Regions from separate parts of the Paraburkholderia sp. BR13439 genome, predicted to be linked through region 2. Evidence: riboswitches for the same ligand, from Rfam matches in the RefSeq annotation. Region 2 holds a riboswitch; the other holds the start of a gene.
The links. Region 2 has a riboswitch for glycine ahead of AB3X96_RS37665 (D-amino acid dehydrogenase). Riboswitches for the same ligand answer to the same signal wherever they lie in the genome.
Positions count from the first base shown of each region.

Region 1: another riboswitch for glycine. It lies ahead of gcvT (glycine cleavage system aminomethyltransferase GcvT); the one in region 2 lies ahead of AB3X96_RS37665 (D-amino acid dehydrogenase).

Region 1 covers NZ_JBFPKN010000001.1:153,301-162,388, forward strand. The annotation lists gene AB3X96_RS00760 (oxidoreductase) at 1-1,041, shown strand, start outside; gene AB3X96_RS00765 (hypothetical protein) at 1,257-1,607, shown strand; glycine riboswitch at 1,657-1,759, shown strand; glycine riboswitch at 1,780-1,940, shown strand; gene gcvT (glycine cleavage system aminomethyltransferase GcvT) at 2,021-3,139, shown strand; gene gcvH (glycine cleavage system protein GcvH) at 3,200-3,580, shown strand; gene gcvP (aminomethyl-transferring glycine dehydrogenase) at 3,674-6,610, shown strand; gene AB3X96_RS00785 (alginate lyase family protein) at 6,735-7,865, shown strand; gene AB3X96_RS00790 (L-serine ammonia-lyase) at 7,894-9,088, shown strand, end outside.
Region 2 covers NZ_JBFPKN010000033.1:986-10,073, forward strand. The annotation lists gene AB3X96_RS37655 (porin) at 1-549, shown strand, start outside; gene AB3X96_RS37660 (GMC family oxidoreductase) at 823-2,481, shown strand; glycine riboswitch at 2,564-2,655, shown strand; gene AB3X96_RS37665 (D-amino acid dehydrogenase) at 2,792-4,042, shown strand; gene AB3X96_RS37670 (hypothetical protein) at 4,211-4,594, shown strand; gene AB3X96_RS37675 (NAD(P)/FAD-dependent oxidoreductase) at 4,820-6,064, opposite strand; gene AB3X96_RS37680 (hypothetical protein) at 6,285-6,518, opposite strand; gene AB3X96_RS37685 (APC family permease) at 6,981-8,528, shown strand; gene AB3X96_RS37690 (IclR family transcriptional regulator) at 8,669-9,088, shown strand, end outside.

The sequences.
Region 1 (9,088 bases), on a different contig from region 2:
TCGCTGAAGATTGGATTGATGGGCTACGGCTTCGCCGGCGCGACGTTTCACGCACCGGTGATCGAACGTTGCGGACGCGCGAGCGTCGCCGCGATTGCGACCGGGCAATCCGAGCGCGCGCACGCCGACTATCCGCACGCGAAGATCGTCGCCGATCTCGACGCGCTGCTCGCGCTCGACGACATCGACTGTGTCGTGATCGCGACGCCCAACGACACCCACTTCGACCTCGCGCGCCGCACGCTCGAAGCCGGCAAGCACGTGGTCGTCGACAAGCCTGTCACGCTGAGTGCCGCCGACGCCCACACACTTGCCAATATCGCGCTCGCCCGCGGCAAGCTGTTCGCACCCTTTCACAACCGCCGCTGGGACGGCGATTTTCTGACCGTACGCGACCTGCTCGCGCGCGTGGAACTGGGTCGCGTCACGCATTACGAATCGCATTTCGACCGCTTCCGGCCGGGCGTGCGTCAGCGCTGGCGCGAAGATGTGACGCGCGGCGGCGGTCTGCTGTTCGATCTCGGTCCGCATCTGATCGATCAGACGCTTGCCCTCTTCGGCGCACCGCAGACCGTCTCGGCGACGGTGCGCACGCACCGCGACGACGCAAGCGCACCCGACTACGTGCACATCCAGCTCGGCTACGAGGAGTTCGAGGTCGTGCTGCATGCAAGCGCGCTGACCGCGTTGCCGGGACCGCGCTTTGCGATCCATGGAACGCGCGGCAGCTATGTGAAACACGGCCTCGACACCCAGGAAGATCAGCTGAAAGCCGGCCTGCGCCCCGGCGACGCAGGCTTCGGCGCCGGCAACACCCCCGGCGTGCTGCGCGTGCTCGAAGGCGACCAGGAAGTCGAGCGTGAATTGCCCACCCGCAACGGCGAGTACGCAGGCTTCTATATTGCGTTGGCCGACACGATCCAGAACGGCGTCGCATTTCCGGTCAGCACGCGCGACGCGGTCGACGTAATGACGATCATCGAACTGGCCGCGCGCAGCTCCGAGCAGGGCGTGCGGCTGCCGTTCGAGCGCATTCGCTGAGCCCTGCATCGCTGCGCGTGGCACCGTGCTCGCGCGGTCTGTGTACCGAAAACAGGATGACCTTCCGCGCCGCAAAGGCCGTCGGCGGGCTTTTCCTGACGTTCCAGAAAGGAACATAACGTTACAAATTCGCCCGCTGCCGAGTCAGCGGGCGTTCCTCGTCATCCGTTGCTAGCGAGGTAGCAATCGATACGACAACGACTCCTGGAGAATCCATGTCTCGAATCATCCGTGCCCTTGTTGCATGCGCGCTGCTCGGCTCAGTCGCCGCCTGCGTGGTAACGCCGCCGCCGGCCCCGCACCCGAGCCCCACTCCGCAGCAGATCGCGGACCAGCGCCTGCATCAGGTCGAGGGCCGCATCGACAATCTCGCGCGCCGTATCGACACTCGGGTGAATCAGGGCTATTACCCACCGCCGCAAGGCGCCGCGCTGCATCACCGCCTCGAGACGATCCGTCAGGAAGCGCGTGACATGGCCACGCAGCACGGTGGCGGTTTGTCCGCGGAAGAACAGCGCGTGCTGAACCAGGAACTGGACAATGCGGCTCATGCGATCGGCGAGTGAGCGCTCCCGGCCCTTTATTTGACAAGCCCAGGCCCGTCGCGTACATTCGCCGCACGCGTCGGGAGAGCGTGCTGGCAAGCGAAAAATCGCAGGCCGCGCCGCCGAAGGGGCACACCCGCAAACTCTCAGGCAAAAGGACCGACCGCGTCGAAAAACCCGTCTTCCGGCGGTTTTTTCGCACTCTGGAGAGCGGCAGTAGCCATCCGCGTCGCACGTCGTGCACCGCAGGCAAGCTGCCCACCGAAGGGGCGCGCGTTTCCCCGTGACGAATCGAGCTCATTGAGCCAGTCGCGGCGGCGCAATCTCTCAGGTATCGAGGACAGAGGGGTCATGCAGAACCACGCTCGCAGGCACAAGGCCGCGAGGCAGTGCGCCGCATGGCCTTTTTTGTTCCGCGAGACGCCCGAGGCCCCATGACCGAACTCAAACACACCCCGCTCCACGCCGCTCACCGTGCGCTCAATGCCCGCATGGTCGACTTCGGCGGCTGGGACATGCCCGTCAACTACGGCTCGCAGATCGAGGAACATCGCGCGGTGCGCACCGACGCCGGCATGTTCGACGTGTCCCACATGTGCGTGGTCGACTTCACCGGCGAGCGCGTCCGCGCGTTCTTCGAATACGCGCTCGCGAACAATGTCGCGAAGCTGCAAACTCCGGGCCGCGCGCTCTACTCCTGCATGCTGAATCCGAACGGCGGCGTGATCGACGACCTGATCGTCTATTACTTCGGCGAAGACCACTTCCGCGTGGTCGTCAACGCCGGCACCGCCGACAAAGACATCGCCTGGTTCGGCCAGCTCAACGCCGAAGGCGGCTTCGGCCTCACCATCACGCCGCGCCGCGATCTGGCGATCGTCGCCGTGCAAGGCCCGAACGCGCGCGAAAAAGCCTGGCAAACGGTGCCGGCCGCGCGCGCCGCGACCGAAGCGCTGAAGCCGTTCAACGCCGCGCGCATCGACGGCACGCCGTTCGGCGAGCTGACCGTCGCGCGCACCGGCTACACCGGCGAAGACGGTTTCGAGATCATCTTGCCCGCTACGCATGTCGAAGCGCTGTGGAATGCGCTCGCCGCCCAAGGCGTGCGCCCGGCCGGTCTCGGCGCACGCGACACGCTGCGCCTCGAAGCCGGCATGAATCTTTACGGCCAGGACATGGACGACAATGTCTCGCCGCTCGACGCCGGCCTCGCATGGACCGTCGACCTCACCTCACCGCGCGACTTCATCGGCAAGAGCAGCCTCGAAGCCGACGGCTCGCGCGCCGGGTTCGTCGGCCTGATCCTGCTGAAGGACAACGGCAAGGCTGCCGGCGTGCTGCGCGCGCATCAGAAAGTCGTCACGCCGCACGGCGACGGCGAAATCACCAGCGGCACGTTCTCGCCGACCATGCAGGAGTCGATCGCCTTCGCGCGCGTGCCGAAAGGCGTGCAGCCGGGTGACACCGTGCATGTCCAGATTCGCGACAAAGCCTGTCCCGCAAGCGTGGTAAAACTGCCGTTCGTGCGCAACGGCAAGGTGCTGGCGGTCTAAGCGGCCGGCGCACGCCCCTACATTCAAACCACTACCGAACATACCGTTCAGGAGCATCCAATGAGCATCCCGGCCGATCTGAAATACACCGAATCGCACGAATGGGTCCGCACCGAAGCGGACGGCACGCTGACGGTCGGCATCACCGACCACGCGCAGGAAGCGCTCGGCGACATCGTCTTCTTCGAAGTCCAGGAACTCGGCAAGTCCGTGACCGCGGGCGACACCGTCGCCGTGATCGAATCGGTGAAGGCCGCTTCCGATATCTACGCGCCGGTTTCAGGCGAAGTCATCGAAGCGAACACGGCCGTCGGCGACTCGCCGGACACCGTCAACAGCACGCCGTACGACAGCTGGCTGTTCAAGATCAAGCCGGCCGCCGACGCGTCGCTCGAGCGTCTGCTCGACGCCGACGCGTACGCGAAGTCGATCGGCGCCTGAGTTACGACCTGACTCGCTGCCTGATTCACTTTCGTTTTAACCGTCAGGCGCGGCGCTCGCACCATGGCGCGCGCCGCGCCGCCAGGAACACCCATGAAGCTCGAACACCCGGATCGTCTGATGAACCGCACTCCTCTCTCGCTCGCCGCGCTCGAAGTGCACGACGCCTTCGCCGAACGGCATATCGGCCCGGATACGGCCGACCAGCAAGCGATGCTCGAAGCACTCGGCTTCGCGTCGCGCGCGGCATTGATCGACGCCGTCATCCCCAAGACGATCCGCCGCACCGAAACGCTGCCGCTCGGCCCCTTCGCGCAACCGAAGAGCGAAGCCGAAGCGCTCGCCGCCTTGCGCGAGCTCGCGGACAAGAACCAGGTGTTCCGCTCCTACATCGGCCAGGGCTATTACAACGCCCATACGCCGACGGTGATCCTGCGCAACGTGCTGGAAAATCCAGCGTGGTACACCGCGTACACGCCGTACCAGCCTGAAATTTCTCAAGGCCGTCTGGAAGCGCTGCTGAACTTCCAGCAAATGGTCACCGACCTGACCGGCCTCGCGATCTCGAACGCATCGCTGCTCGACGAAGCGACCGCCGCGGCCGAAGCGATGACGCTGCTGCAACGCGTCGGCAAACCGAAGTCGAACGTGTTCTTCGTCGCCGACGACGTATTGCCCCAAACCATCGAAGTCGTGAAGACGCGCGCGACGCCGGTCGGCATCGAAGTGAAGGTCGGCCCGGCTGCTGAAGCCGCCGATGCGAACGCATTCGGCGTGCTGCTGCAATATCCGGGCGTGAACGGCGACGTGCGCGACTACCGCGCGCTGACCGAAGCGATCCACGCGGCGGGCGGCCATGTGGTCGTCGCCGCCGACCTGCTCGCGTTGACGGTTCTGACGCCGCCGGGCGAATGGGGCGCGGACGTCGCGGTCGGCAATACCCAGCGTTTCGGCGTGCCGGTCGGCTTCGGCGGCCCGCATGCCGCGTACCTCGCGGTGCGCGACGAATTCAAGCGGCAGATGCCGGGACGTCTGGTCGGCGTGACCGTCGACGCGCAAGGCAACCCCGCGCTGCGTCTCGCGCTGCAAACGCGCGAGCAGCACATCCGCCGCGAGAAGGCGACCTCGAACGTGTGTACCGCACAGGCGCTGCTCGCGATCATGGCGAGCATGTACGCGGTCTATCACGGCCCGCGCGGCCTGAAGACGATCGCGCTGCGCGTGAACCGCATCGCCACGCTGCTCGCCGAAGGCGCGAAGCAGCTCGGCTACAAGCTCGTCAACGAAACCTTCTTCGACACGCTCACGTTCGACACCGGCGCACGCACTCAAGCGCTGCACGACGCGGCCACGGCCAGGCGCATCAACCTGCGCCGCGTGAGCGCGACGCAAGTCGGTCTGTCGATCGACGAAACCACCACGCGCCACGATCTGGCCGACCTGCTCGCGGTGTTCGCGCAAGCGGCCTTCGCGAGCGACGTGCCGCAAGTCGACGCGCTCGACGCCGCGCTGAGCGCATCGAACACCGCGTCGGTGCCGGCCGCGCTCGAACGTACGAGCGCGTACCTCACGCATCATGTGTTCAACCGTCATCATTCGGAAACGGAAATGCTGCGCTATCTGCGCAGCCTGTCGGACAAGGACCTCGCGCTCGATCGCTCGATGATCCCGCTCGGCTCGTGCACGATGAAGCTGAACGCGACCTCGGAAATGCTGCCGGTCACGTGGCCCGAGTTCGGCCAGATCCATCCGTTCGCACCGGCCGAACAGACCGTCGGCTACCGCGAGATGATCGATCAGCTCGAAGAGATGCTGGTCGCCGCAACCGGCTATGCGGCCGTGTCGCTGCAACCGAACGCGGGCTCGCAGGGCGAGTACGCGGGTCTCTTGATCATCCACGCATATCACGCGTCGCGCGGCGAAGCGCATCGCAACGTCTGTCTGATTCCCGCTTCGGCGCACGGCACGAACCCGGCGTCGGCGCAGATGGCCGGCATGCAGGTCGTGGTCGTCGCATGCGACGCGCAGGGCAACGTCGATATCGAGGATCTGAAGAAGAAGGCCGCGCAGCACGCCGATAAGCTCGCTGCGATCATGATCACGTACCCGTCGACGCACGGCGTGTTCGAGCAGAACGTCCGCGAAATCTGCGAGATCGTGCATGCGCACGGCGGCCAGGTGTACGTGGACGGCGCGAACATGAACGCGATGGTCGGCCTGTGCGCGCCGGGCCAGTTCGGCGGCGACGTCTCGCACCTGAACCTGCACAAGACCTTCTGCATTCCGCACGGCGGCGGCGGACCGGGCGTCGGTCCGGTCGCGGTCGGCGCGCACCTCGCGCAGTTCCTGCCGAACCAGACTTCGTCGGGCTATCAGCGCGCGGAGACCGGCATCGGCGCGGTGTCGGGCGCGCCATACGGCTCGGCGTCCATCCTGCCGATCTCGTGGATGTACATCGCGATGATGGGCGCGAAGAATCTGACCGCCGCGACCGAAACCGCGATCCTCAACGCGAACTACGTCGCTAACAAGCTCGCGCCGCACTATCCGGTGCTGTACTCGGGCCCCGGCGGTCTCGTCGCGCACGAGTGCATTCTCGATCTCCGTCCGATCAAGGACACGAGCGGCATCACCGTCGACGACGTCGCCAAGCGCCTCGCCGACTACGGCTTTCACGCGCCGACGATGAGCTTCCCGGTGCCGGGCACGCTGATGGTAGAGCCGACCGAATCGGAGTCGAAAGAAGAGCTCGATCGCTTCATCGAGGCGATGATCGCGATCCGCGAGGAAATCCGCGCGGTCGAGGAAGGCCGCTCGGACCGCGAGGACAATCCGCTGAAGCACGCGCCGCACACCGCGGCGGTCGTGATCGCCGACGACTGGAAGCATGCGTATGCGCGCGAGACCGCTGCGTATCCGCTGAAGACGCTGATCGCGAACAAGTACTGGCCGCCGGTCGGTCGTGCGGACAACGTGTACGGCGATCGCAACCTGTTCTGCTCGTGCGTGCCGATCGCGGACTACGAGTAAGAGCGAGTCAAGGGACGTCACGCGCGGCGCTGCGAAGGTCCGTCAGCGTCCGCGCGCGATCCTGTTGTTGAAAGCCGCAACCGGCTAACATCACACACCGAATCAGCCTAACGAGGAGTTTCGCATGGCGCGAAAGGTGCGATTGATGCAAAGCCGGGACGAGGCGGCGGGTCTCCGTCCGTGGCGACCCGCTTACGCTGTGCTGCTGGCCGCTGCGGCCGTGCTGCTGCCGCTGCGCGAGGCGCAGGCCGCGATGAATTTCTGCGCGGCGCCGGCGCTGCAAACGAGCGAGCGCACCAATGCCGATCCCGGCGTCAAGGCGCTCGTCGCCAACGTGCAGGCGCATCTGAACGAGCAGCCCCATGCGCTCGCGAAACTGCACACCGAAGGCACGCTGCCGCACGAGGGCATCTACGATCAGAGCGTGGAAGCGCAGAAGGATCTCGACCTGCTGCGCGATGCCGCGCTCGCGTGGCGCGCGACCAGCGACGACCGCTTCCTGAAGCTCGTCGATCGTCTGCTGTATGCATGGGTCACGACCTATCAGCCGAGCTTCGATCCGATCGACGAAACGGGTTTCGAAGGGCTGATCCTCGCCTACGACATGACAGCGAGCGCGCTGCCCGTCAAAACGCGCAATGCGGCGATGGCGTTTCTGACGAAGTTCGCCAACGGCTATATCGCACAGATCGACGCGCAGCCGCGGCCGCTCACCGGCACGTTCCGTAACAATTGGCAAAGCCACCGTATCAAGCTGATCGCGATGGCCGCGTTCACGCTCGACAATCGCAAGATGATCAACGCCGCGCAACGGCTGTTCGTCGAGCATATCGGCGACAACATCGCGCCGGACGGCTCGACGATCGACTTCGGCGAGCGCGATGCGCTGCACTACGTCACCTACGATCTGCAACCGCTGGTGACGGCCGCGCTCGCCGCGCGCCGCCACAACCGCAACTGGCTGCAGGAGAAGGGCGCGAACGGCGCGACGCTGCTCGTCGCGCTGAACTGGCTCGTGCCGTTTGCGATGGGCACCCAGACGCATGAGGAATTCGTGCATTCGAACGTCGCGTTCGATGCAAAACGTCGCGAGGCCGGCTTGCCCGGCTATTCGGGTCGGTGGGATCCGAAGAACGCGGCGGAACTGTTTCACCTGGCGGCGCGTCTCGATGGACGCTTTACGCCAGTCGCGCTGCAGCTCGCACCGACGCCGCCCGCGTGGCTCGCCGTGTGCTTGCCGCTGGCGGCGCGCTAAACTCTTATCTATAGGCAGGGAGCAGTACATGGCAGTCAGCGTTTTCGATCTCTTCAAAATCGGCATTGGTCCGTCGAGCTCGCATACGGTCGGGCCTATGCGCGCGGCGCTGATGTTCGTCCAGGGACTCGAGCGCGACGGGCTGCTCGATGCCACCGCAGCGGTGAAAGCGGAGCTGTACGGCTCGCTCGGCGCGACCGGCAAGGGGCACGGCACCGATCGCGGCGTGATGCTAGGCCTGATGGGCGATGCGCCCGACACCGTGAATCCCGACACGATCGCGCAACGGCTGGAAGCGGTGCGCACGTCGCGCAAACTCGCGCTGCTCGGCACGCACGAGGTGCCTTTCGTGCAGAAGGAGCAGATCGCGTTTTATCGCCAGGCGTTGCCCGAGCATCCGAACGGCCTGAAGCTGTTCGCGTTCGATGCGCAAGGCGCGACGCTGCGCGAGTCGACCTATCTGTCGGTCGGCGGCGGCTTCGTCGTGACGGCTGGCGCACCGAACACGAAGGTGTTGAGCGCCGTCGATCAGCTTCCGCACTCGTTTCGCACCGCCAACGAGTTGCTCGCGCTATGCGCGTCGAGCGGCAAGAGCATCGCGCAGCTGATGTGGGAAAACGAACGTGTCTGGCATAGCGAGGAAGAAACGCGCGCGGGTCTGCTGAAGATCTGGGACGTGATGCAATCATGCGTCGCGCGCGGATGCGGCATCAACAATCCCGACGCCGATGGTCACTTGCCCGGCCCCTTCCAGGTGAAGCGGCGCGCGCCGCAGCTGTATCGTGCGTTGACGGGCAACCCTGAGCGCGCGTTGCAGGACCCGCTGTCGATGGTCGACTGGATCAACCTGTACGCGATCGCAGTCAACGAAGAGAACGCCGCGGGCGGGCGCGTCGTCACGGCGCCGACCAACGGCGCGGCCGGCATCATTCCGGCGGTGCTGCATTACTACACGCGCTTCATGCCGGGTGCGAACGAGCAGGGCGTGATCGACTTCCTGATGACGGCCGCCGCGATCGGCATCCTGTACAAGCTGAACGCGTCGATCTCCGGCGCGGAGGTGGGCTGCCAGGGCGAAGTCGGCGTCGCCTGCTCGATGGCCGCGGGGGCGCTGGCCGCCGTGATGGGCGGCACGCCGAAGCAGGTCGAGAACGCCGCGGAAATCGGCATGGAGCACAACCTCGGGCTCACCTGCGATCCGGTTGGCGGCATGGTGCAGATTC
Region 2 (9,088 bases):
CCGTTCTCCGCCGCGGTGGCATACATACGCCAGAATGGCAGCAACCTCACCACCACAGGTGCGGTAGCAGGCGACGGCGTCTTTACCGGTTCGCATCAGCAGAACATCGACGCCGGCGTCAAGTGGACGTTTAGCGACGGGTCGAACGTCGCGCTGGCTTACTCGCACGTCGACGTCTACAACCCGACGGCCAACGGGTACGCGCCGAACATCGGCACGCAGACATGGACCTCCTGGAAATTCGATAACGTGGAGGTCAACGGGACATATTTCTTGAACCCCGCGTTGTTCCTCGCCGGCGCGTATACCTATACGCACGGGAATCTGAACGACACAGGCGGCGGCTCGAGTCAGAACTGGCATCAGGTGTCGCTGATGCTGAACTATTTGCTCAGCAAGCGGACGTCCGTGTATGTGCAGGGTGCTTATCAGCACACGAACGGAAAAACCGGTACAGACCTGGACTCGGCGCATATCATCGGCTCATCAGACCTCTCTTCCACAGGCAATCAGATGGTCTATCGCGTAGCCTTGATGCATACGTTCTGACGAGTCTCAATGCATTGTGAGACGGGGCAAAGGCTCCGTCTCAATGCTGCTGCGGCGAAGTCGCAAAATTGAGACAAACGCATGAGTTCCGAGAAGTGATGCCAGCTGCACCCATAGAATCAAAGACTTGCAGGGAGACGCGCCGCTTGGCACGATGCTTGTATGTATAAAGTAGAAGACAGTGTAGCGCTCCCAGCAGCGCTTACGGAGTGCGCGGAGACGACTGCCAGCGCTAATGCACGAGGCGGCCGATGCTTTTCTTAGGAGGGTTTTGTGGTTGATTACATTGTTGTCGGAGGCGGCCCAGCTGGTTGCGCAACCGCCGGTCGCTTGACCGAGGATTCGAATGTCTCCGTCCTGTTGTTTGAGCAGGGGCCGCGCGACGTCAATCCCTACATTCACATGCCGGCAACGTATTTCAAGACAGCCAAGGGCAATCTGCTGACCCGTTACCGCCTGCAGCCGCAGCGACAACAGAACATGGTCACACCAGAGATGGTGCAAGGCCGCGTGCTTGGCGGTGGAAGCTCCGTCAACGCGATGGTCTACATGCGCGGATGCCCGGAAGACTACGACGGCTGGGCTTCGATGGGCCTCGATGGCTGGAGCTATGCCGATGTTTTGCCTTATTTCCGAAAGGCAGAGGACAACGAGCGCTTCGCCGGCCCAGAGCATGGTACGGGCGGCCCGCTGGGAGTTTCTGACCAGCGCTACACCCACTATCTGACCAAAGCCTGGTTGCGAGCGTGTCAGGAAATGGGCATCAACTACAACCAGGACTTTAACTCCGGAAAGCAGGCGGGTTGCGGTCTCTACCAGACGATGACGCGGGATGGAAAGCGATGCAGCGCCGCGGTCGCGTATCTCAATCCGGCGCGCAACCGGAAGAACCTGACCATCAAGACCGATTCCCGCGTGGTGCGCATCGTCGTCGAGAACGGACGGGCGGTTGGCGTGGAGCACGTCGAAAATGGTCAACGGAAGATTGTCCGCGCGGAGCGCGAAGTCATCATCTCCGCTGGCGCAATCGGCTCCCCCCATCTGTTGATGCTTTCCGGCATCGGTCCGGCTGAACAACTTCGCAAGGCCGGCGTGTCGGTGGTACATGACCTCCCGGGCGTGGGCGAGAACTTCCAGGACCACATGGATATGTTCCTCATTTACGACCTGACCGGTGAGCACAGTTACGACCGCTACAAGAAATTCCGCAACCAGGTCAGCGCGGGTCTCGAATACGCGCTGTTCCGTAGCGGCCCGGTGAGTTCCAACATCTGCGAAGGCGGACTCGTCTGGTACGGCGCCGAGGATGACCCTCTTCCTAATCTGCAGTATCACTTTCTGCCGGGCGCTGGCGTCGAAGAAGGTGCAGACGAGACACCGAGCGGCAACGGTCTGACGCTGAACGTGTACCAGACACGTCCGCGCTCACGCGGCACGATACGCATCGCCAGCGCCGACCCTGCAGTGCCGCCTCTCGTCGACCCGAACTACCTGTCGGACCCGTACGATGCCGAAGTGCTGGCGGAAGGCGTCCGGATTGGTCAGGAGACGCTTGCACAGAAAGCCATGAGCAAGTACGTGAGGGCACCGTATCGTCCTGGCGGTATTCTTCGCACAAAGGAAGAGCGAATCCGTTTCGTCCGCGAGACGGGGCAAGGCGCACTTCACCCGTCAGGCGCCTGCCGGATGGGCACGGACGACATGTCGGTTGTGGATACGACGTTCCGTGTTCACGGGCTGGAAGGCCTCCGTGTAACCGACACGTCGGTCTTGCCAGCACTCGTCTCGGGGAACACGACTGCTCCGACGATTATGCTCGCCGAACGACTCGCCGACTTCATCAAACGGGGCGCGACATCGGCGGTGTCGGAAACGACCGAGATGCCGAGCGTCGACCTGGAACGATTCCGACGCGCCAAGATGCCTTCCTGAATTGAAAGCCGAAGGCGAAAAACCGTGACGCTCGGACCGGATGCGTTCAGGGGTTTCGCCTGCGGTGCAGCACTGATATCTCATTGCGAACACGGGAGAGACCGCTGATTCAACAGCGGCGCCGACGGAGCAACCGCCCCGGAAACTCTCAGGCCAAAGGACCGTGTCGCATCAACATCTGGAGAGCGGCGCATCAGGCGCCCACCGAAGGAGATTCTCTGGTTGAAACCCCGGAGAAGGAAACTCTCAGGTACATGGACAGATGGGGCATGCGGATTACGCCGCATTAGCTTTGACTGGACGTGTGCAAATGAAAAAAGTTGCAGTTATCGGCGCCGGCATCACCGGGGTGACCACCGCTTACGCACTCGCGAAACGCGGTCTCGACGTGACCGTGTACGAAAAGAATCGCTATGCGGCCATGGAAACGTCGTTCGCGAATGGTGGGCAACTTTCGGCGAGTAACGCGGAAGTCTGGAATAGTACGGCCACCGTACTCAAAGGACTCAAATGGATGACGACAGCGGACGCTCCGCTCTTACTCAACCCTGCGCCTTCCTGGCACAAGTACTCGTGGATGGGCGAATTCTTGCGCCAGATTCCGAATTACAAGTCCAACACGGTCGATACAGTGCGCCTCGCCATCATGGCGCGCGAGCATCTGTACGCAATCGCCGAGCAGGAAGGCTTTGACTTCAACCTCGAGAAGCGGGGCATTCTGCACATTTACGCGGACCGCGCCGGTTTCGAGGCTGCGTCTGCGGTCAACGTCCTGCTGCGTGAGGGTGGCCTCGACCGCAGGTCGGTCACCCCACGGGAAATGAAGCAGATTGAGCCGACCCTCCGGGGCGAGTTCTACGGCGGCTTCTTCACACCCTCGGATTCCACCGGTGACATCCACAAATTCACGCGGGGTTTGGCCGAAGCTTGTCGTCGCAAGGGCGTCCATTTCCACTACGACACTGACATCACCTCAATCGCCCGCGAAACCGACGGCTTACGGATCCACTCGACTGCTGGTGGCGACCGCCGACGAAACGATGTGGTCGACGGGGTGGTTGTATGTGCAGGGGTTCACAGCCGCCGATTTGCAGCCATGTTCGGGGACCACGTGAACATCTATCCTGTGAAGGGATATTCGATTACGGTCAACCTCGATGACGAAAAGAGTCAACAGGCAGCCCCTTGGGTAAGCCTGCTCGATGATGCGGCCAAAATCGTGACGAGCCGATTGGGTGTCGACCGCTTCCGGGTCGCAGGCACCGCGGAGATCAACGGCTTCAACAAGGATATCCGGGCTGACCGCGTCGCGCCCCTCACCGACTGGGTACGGCGCTATTTCCCCGACTGCTCGACCGCACGCGTTATTCCATGGGCGGGGCTGCGCCCGATGATGCCCAACATGCTTCCCAAGGTTGGTCCTGGCAAACAGGACGGCGTGTTCTACAACACCGGACACGGACACCTCGGCTGGACGCTCTCGTGCGCAACAGCGGAGTTGCTGGCAGACAGCGTTGAGTCCTCCCACCTCCGCTCAGTGCGTGCGGCCGTAAGCGCCTGACCTTGCCCGACGTATCGCCACTCGCCTGACCTTGTCTTTTGACGCGGTCACGCGGGTGGCGCTCGCGTATCTGAACTCAATCCAAAGACTACGGGACCGCGTCCCGTCGAACGCCGCTCAGTCGCCAGCGGCCAGAACAGACGACGCGCAAAACGCGCGAGGTGACCTATGTATAACAAAAAAAAGGTGACGCTCAAGGCCAAAATGCTCGCGGCCGTCGCGCTTGCCGTAACAGCCGGATTCTTTGTTTGCATCGCGAGCATCAGTATCCGTGTAGGTGCCTCCCAGAAAGATGCGGCTGTTCGGTACGCACAGGAGCTTGCTCGCACCAACGCCGTTCAGGTCGCCGGGGAACTCGACGCGACGATGGATATCGCAGCCAACCTGGCTGATTCGTTGGTGGCAATGCGAACCCGGGGCATTGCTGACCGCCATGTGGCGGATGACATGCTCCGGTCGGCACTCGAATCCCACAAGTCATTCCTGGGCATCGCCGGAGCCGAATGCGTTCGATGGCAAAGACCAGATGTACGTCGGCACACCCGGGACTAATACTACCGGACGGTACCTGCCCTACTGGAATCGCGCCGCTGGCTCCATAGCGGTGGAGGCCAGTACGAACTACGACTCGCAAAATCAGGACGGCGAGTAATACCAGATTCCGAAGAAAACAGGCCACCCGCTTGACACGGAACCGTACACCGGACAAGCCGGCGGCAAGCAGGTCATGATGACGACCCTGTGACGCAGCAGTACGCGGATGAGCGCGCCCCCGAATCAGGCTTCCTGGACGGCGGGTTTGCCGAAGCGCGCTGCAGAGAATCGCCCAAGTTGGTCCCTCTGCGGCGGCCGGCCTGTCACGCAGTCCGCGATAATCTTGGCTGTGGGAGCTGAACCAGTCAGCCCAAGGTGGCCGTGTCCGAAGGCAAGCCAGAGATTTTTTCGGTCAGGTGCCTGACCCAGAACGGGCATTGAATCGGGCATGCAGGGACGGTGTCCCATCCACGTGGTCGCGCCACGCGTCGTATTCAACGATGGCAGTCCTGCCCGGGCATGGTGTTCGAGAAGGGTTGCTCGCCGCTCATTACCCGGGCGCTGAGTGCCGCCAAATTCGACTGTGCCTGCAATACGCAGACCGCTTTCCATCGGCGTGATAAAGACCTTCCTGTCAGCAAGCACGATTGTGCGCGAGAGATGCGTATCCGATTGGGGGACATGCAGGTGGTACCCGCGCTGAGTTTCCAGCGGCACTGAAAGGCCGACAGAGCGCAGTAGTACGTTCGACCACGCGCCCGACGCGAGAACCACGTGCGTGGCGCTGAACACGCGGTCGCCCGCGCGAACCACCCAGTTCAGCGCGTTCGATTCAAGCGTCGTGACGCTGGCCCGTTCAAACGCGACACCACGCAGACGGGCCGCGTCTGCGATTGCGCGCGCATAGGCGAGCGGGTCGCGAAGCCAGTGGTCGTCCGGAAGGAGGAGGCCGACAACGTAGTCTGGCGACACATCACGCTCAATTTCTCGAATCGACTTTCGGTCGAGCTTCTGCATACGCATCCCAAGCTGGGACTTTAGCGCCCAGGCAAACGCGTCTTTTGCTAGCGATACTTCTGAGGGGTAGAGATGCAACTGCCCAGTCTGGCGCATCTGCTGCGCAAAGCCGACATCGGTTGCCAGCTCTTTGTGGTCGCGTGGCGCATGGTGAAGCAGCCATTCCAGTGACTCGGCAGTTTTGTACACGCGAGCTGGCTCGGCCGACTTTACGAACTGGAACAACCATGACGCAGCGAACGGGAAATAGAGCGGTGGGACATACAGCGGCCCCTTCGGGTTGCACATCATCTTGATGGCACCCGACAGAACTCCGGGAAGGGCGAGCGGCGCAAAGGAATGATACGAAAGCGCGCCTGCGTTGCCGCCCGAACATTCACCGGCGGGCTCTCCTTTGTCCACGACCGTTACAGCCAGGTTGCGCTTTGCCAGTTCGTGCGCGATAGCGAGGCCAACGATTCCGGCGCCCACGACTATCACATCATTTTTGTTTGCATACATGAATGAGAGGGGCTATTCAACAAGAGCGGCTGCACGTGAGCAACCGGCTGATTAGATCGTTGTGTGTCTGTGCCGGATGAACCGACGGTTCTCAAACCTAGACGGGTTCGAAATCGACGTCAGTCCTACGCGCGAAGGCGAGCAATGCCCCGGCTCAACGAAGCTCCGGCATCGGGCCGGTACATGCACGTCAAGCCGCACGTTCGATGGCCAGAAAGGCCGGACGGCCGCCACGCTGCGGATAAACCTGCCAGGAGCCGTCACCGTGTCTGAAGAAAATGATGGCGTACGGACTGTCGATGCGTGACACGGTGACGCTCCTCTTCTGGTTAGTGGCGCCGCGTGAGATACGAATCGAGGTCCGCTGAGCACCGCCAAACCATTTTTCGATTTGCCCGTGAAGCGAAGTTGAGGCGGTAGTCATTGCAATCTCCTGAAGGCCGCAACCGGAAGCATTCGAGGAGGACTCGAACCTCGCGGTTGGCGTGAGGATTTCTGCAAGCTTTATGCCGATTTCGCGAGGAGATGCGGAATGGTGATGTGTGAGAGCCCTTGGGCTTCGCCGGCTAGGGGCCGGCGAGTTTCATTGAATGTCCCGTTCGAGGCTCACCGTGAGATTTCTCAGGCATGAGACGAGTCAGGCAGCGACGGGCGTCTCAAAGATGATTTCGTAAGACTCCGACAATTTGCCCCGAACTCTCGCGAAGCCCCGCGGAGCGGGCAGGCACAAGCAGAGAAGGATTTAGGGACGCATCAAAAGCAGATTGGCATGGACGTTGCAGTAGAGACGCATAAAAAAGGCGTAACGAAAACGTCTTCCCTTTCTGTGTCGCGGTCGAATTCTTTTTTGTCAGGCCGTGGCCCTACACTATCAGGAGATGCTGGAATGTCGTCAGGAGATATTGTGAGCGAGCGTCGTACAGAAGATATCCTGCGTGAAGACGCAGAGACGCTGCACCGCTTCGGCTATGCTCAGGAGTTGTCGCGGCGTATGTCCGCGTTCGGGAATTTCGCCGTTTCGTTTATGGTTATCGGCGTGTTCTTCGGCGTCTCGGTGAACATGCAACAAGGACTCGGCACGGCCGGGATGTTCGGGCTGACCGTGATGTGGCTGGTGGGCGGTGTTATTGCACTCGCGACGGCCCTTTCGCTAGGTGAAATCAGCTCGGCCATCCCCACGGCAGGCGGCCTCTATCACTGGTCATCTGTTCTCGGTGGTCGCGGCTGGGGATGGGCGACGTCGTGGATAAATCTGCTTGCCTACGTCTTCTCGATGGGCGGTACGGCCGTCGCCACGTATCTGGTCTTCAACCAGATGATTCTCAATGAGATTTTCCAGATTGATACGTCGCACTGGGGCTACTGGGAACAGTTGCTCGGCGTGTCAGTGCTGATGGTGACCTGGGCGATTTTCAACCACGTAGGCGTGAAGACGCTGTCCCGGCTCGTGGAGATTGGTGCCTACATCACCTTCGTCGGAGCGACTGCGCTGTGCGGGATGATGCTTTATAACATTCACCCCGCGAACCTCACGCACCTGTTCGACTTCGTCAACAACACGGGTGCAGCCGGCGGCGATGTCGTTCCGCGTACAACGAATCCCCTGCTCATCTGCGGATACGCTTTGCTGCTCCCGATGTGGCTGGTTACCAGTTACGACGCATCTGCGCACGTTTCCGAAGAAACTGTGGACGCTACTCGCGCCGTTCCTCGTGCGATGAAGAACTCGGTGCTGTTCTCCGTCATCCTCGGACTCGCGCTGTTTGTGATTTTTGGCCTCGCAATGCACGACCCCGCTGAGATTGCGAAGAAGGGGCCCGATGGATTCCTGAAGCTCTACCAAGAAGTTGTGGCACCGCAATGGCTAAAGCACTTCGTCGCGGCTTCCATCACGATTTCTGTGTACATGTGCGGTGCAAGCTGCATGACCGGCTTCTCGCGGGCACTGTATTCGTTTGCTCGCGACGGCGGACTCCCCAAAGGCTTTGCCAAGGTCTCGCCCAGCTTTCGTACGCCGGCCTCGGCAATCTGGTTTGGCGCGATTGCCGGGGTGGCCGTGACGCTCTATTCGTCGGCATTTGCGGCCCTGACAGCTGGCACGGCGCTCTTTTATCAGATTTGCTACGGTATGGCGATTCTCGCGGCGCTGTTCGCGAAGAATCGCAAATATGGTCCGTTCCGCCTCGGTGTCTGGTCGAAGCCATGCGGAATCGTCGCCGTTGTAGGTGGCGTCTTTATCGTCTGGGTTGGATTGCAACCGCCGACCGAAATCCTTCGTCAGTACTTCATCGGCCTCTTCGCCCTGCTCATCGTTGGCTGGTTCGGACTTGAGCGCCGCCGCTTTCGCGGGCCCCCCGTCGGAGTTGGGGCGGTCGAACAGTGCCAGCGCGAGGTTGAGTTGCAAGAGGTGGCGCTGAGTCACATGAAGTCGTAATGCAGAACGAGCGTGTGGACCACCACACGCTCTTTTTTGCTGACGAGAAACGCGCCGCGCAAAGCGAAGACCTACATGTCTGCCTTCCGAGACGCCTGTAGCGTTCCAGACTCAAAATAAGCGCCGCTCTACAAGTTCGCATGGACAAGACGTTACTCAAGGGACTGCACGTCCTTGAAGCAGTAGCAGATACGAATGGACGAGGTCGGACCGCCCGTGAGATTGCTGAGTTGACTGGCCTCTCGCTGTGCAATGTGCATCGAACCTTGCGGACCCTCGTTCACGCCGACTTCATCTCCCGCGAGGAAGCGACGGGCCGCTATTTCACTGGATTCAAGGTCCTCTCGATGGGCGGTCGCGGGATTGTTGATATCGACATACGACGCCTCGCCGCGCCACTCCTGGCTGAGCTTTCGCACCTTACTGGGGAGACTGCGTTCCTTGCGCTTCTTCAAGGAGACTCGATTTGTTGTGTCGATAGCGTTAGCGCGCGTGACCGTGTCTCTGCATCCCTGAGCATTGGGACCTCGGCGCCGGCCGACTCGACCGCGGCAGGTTTG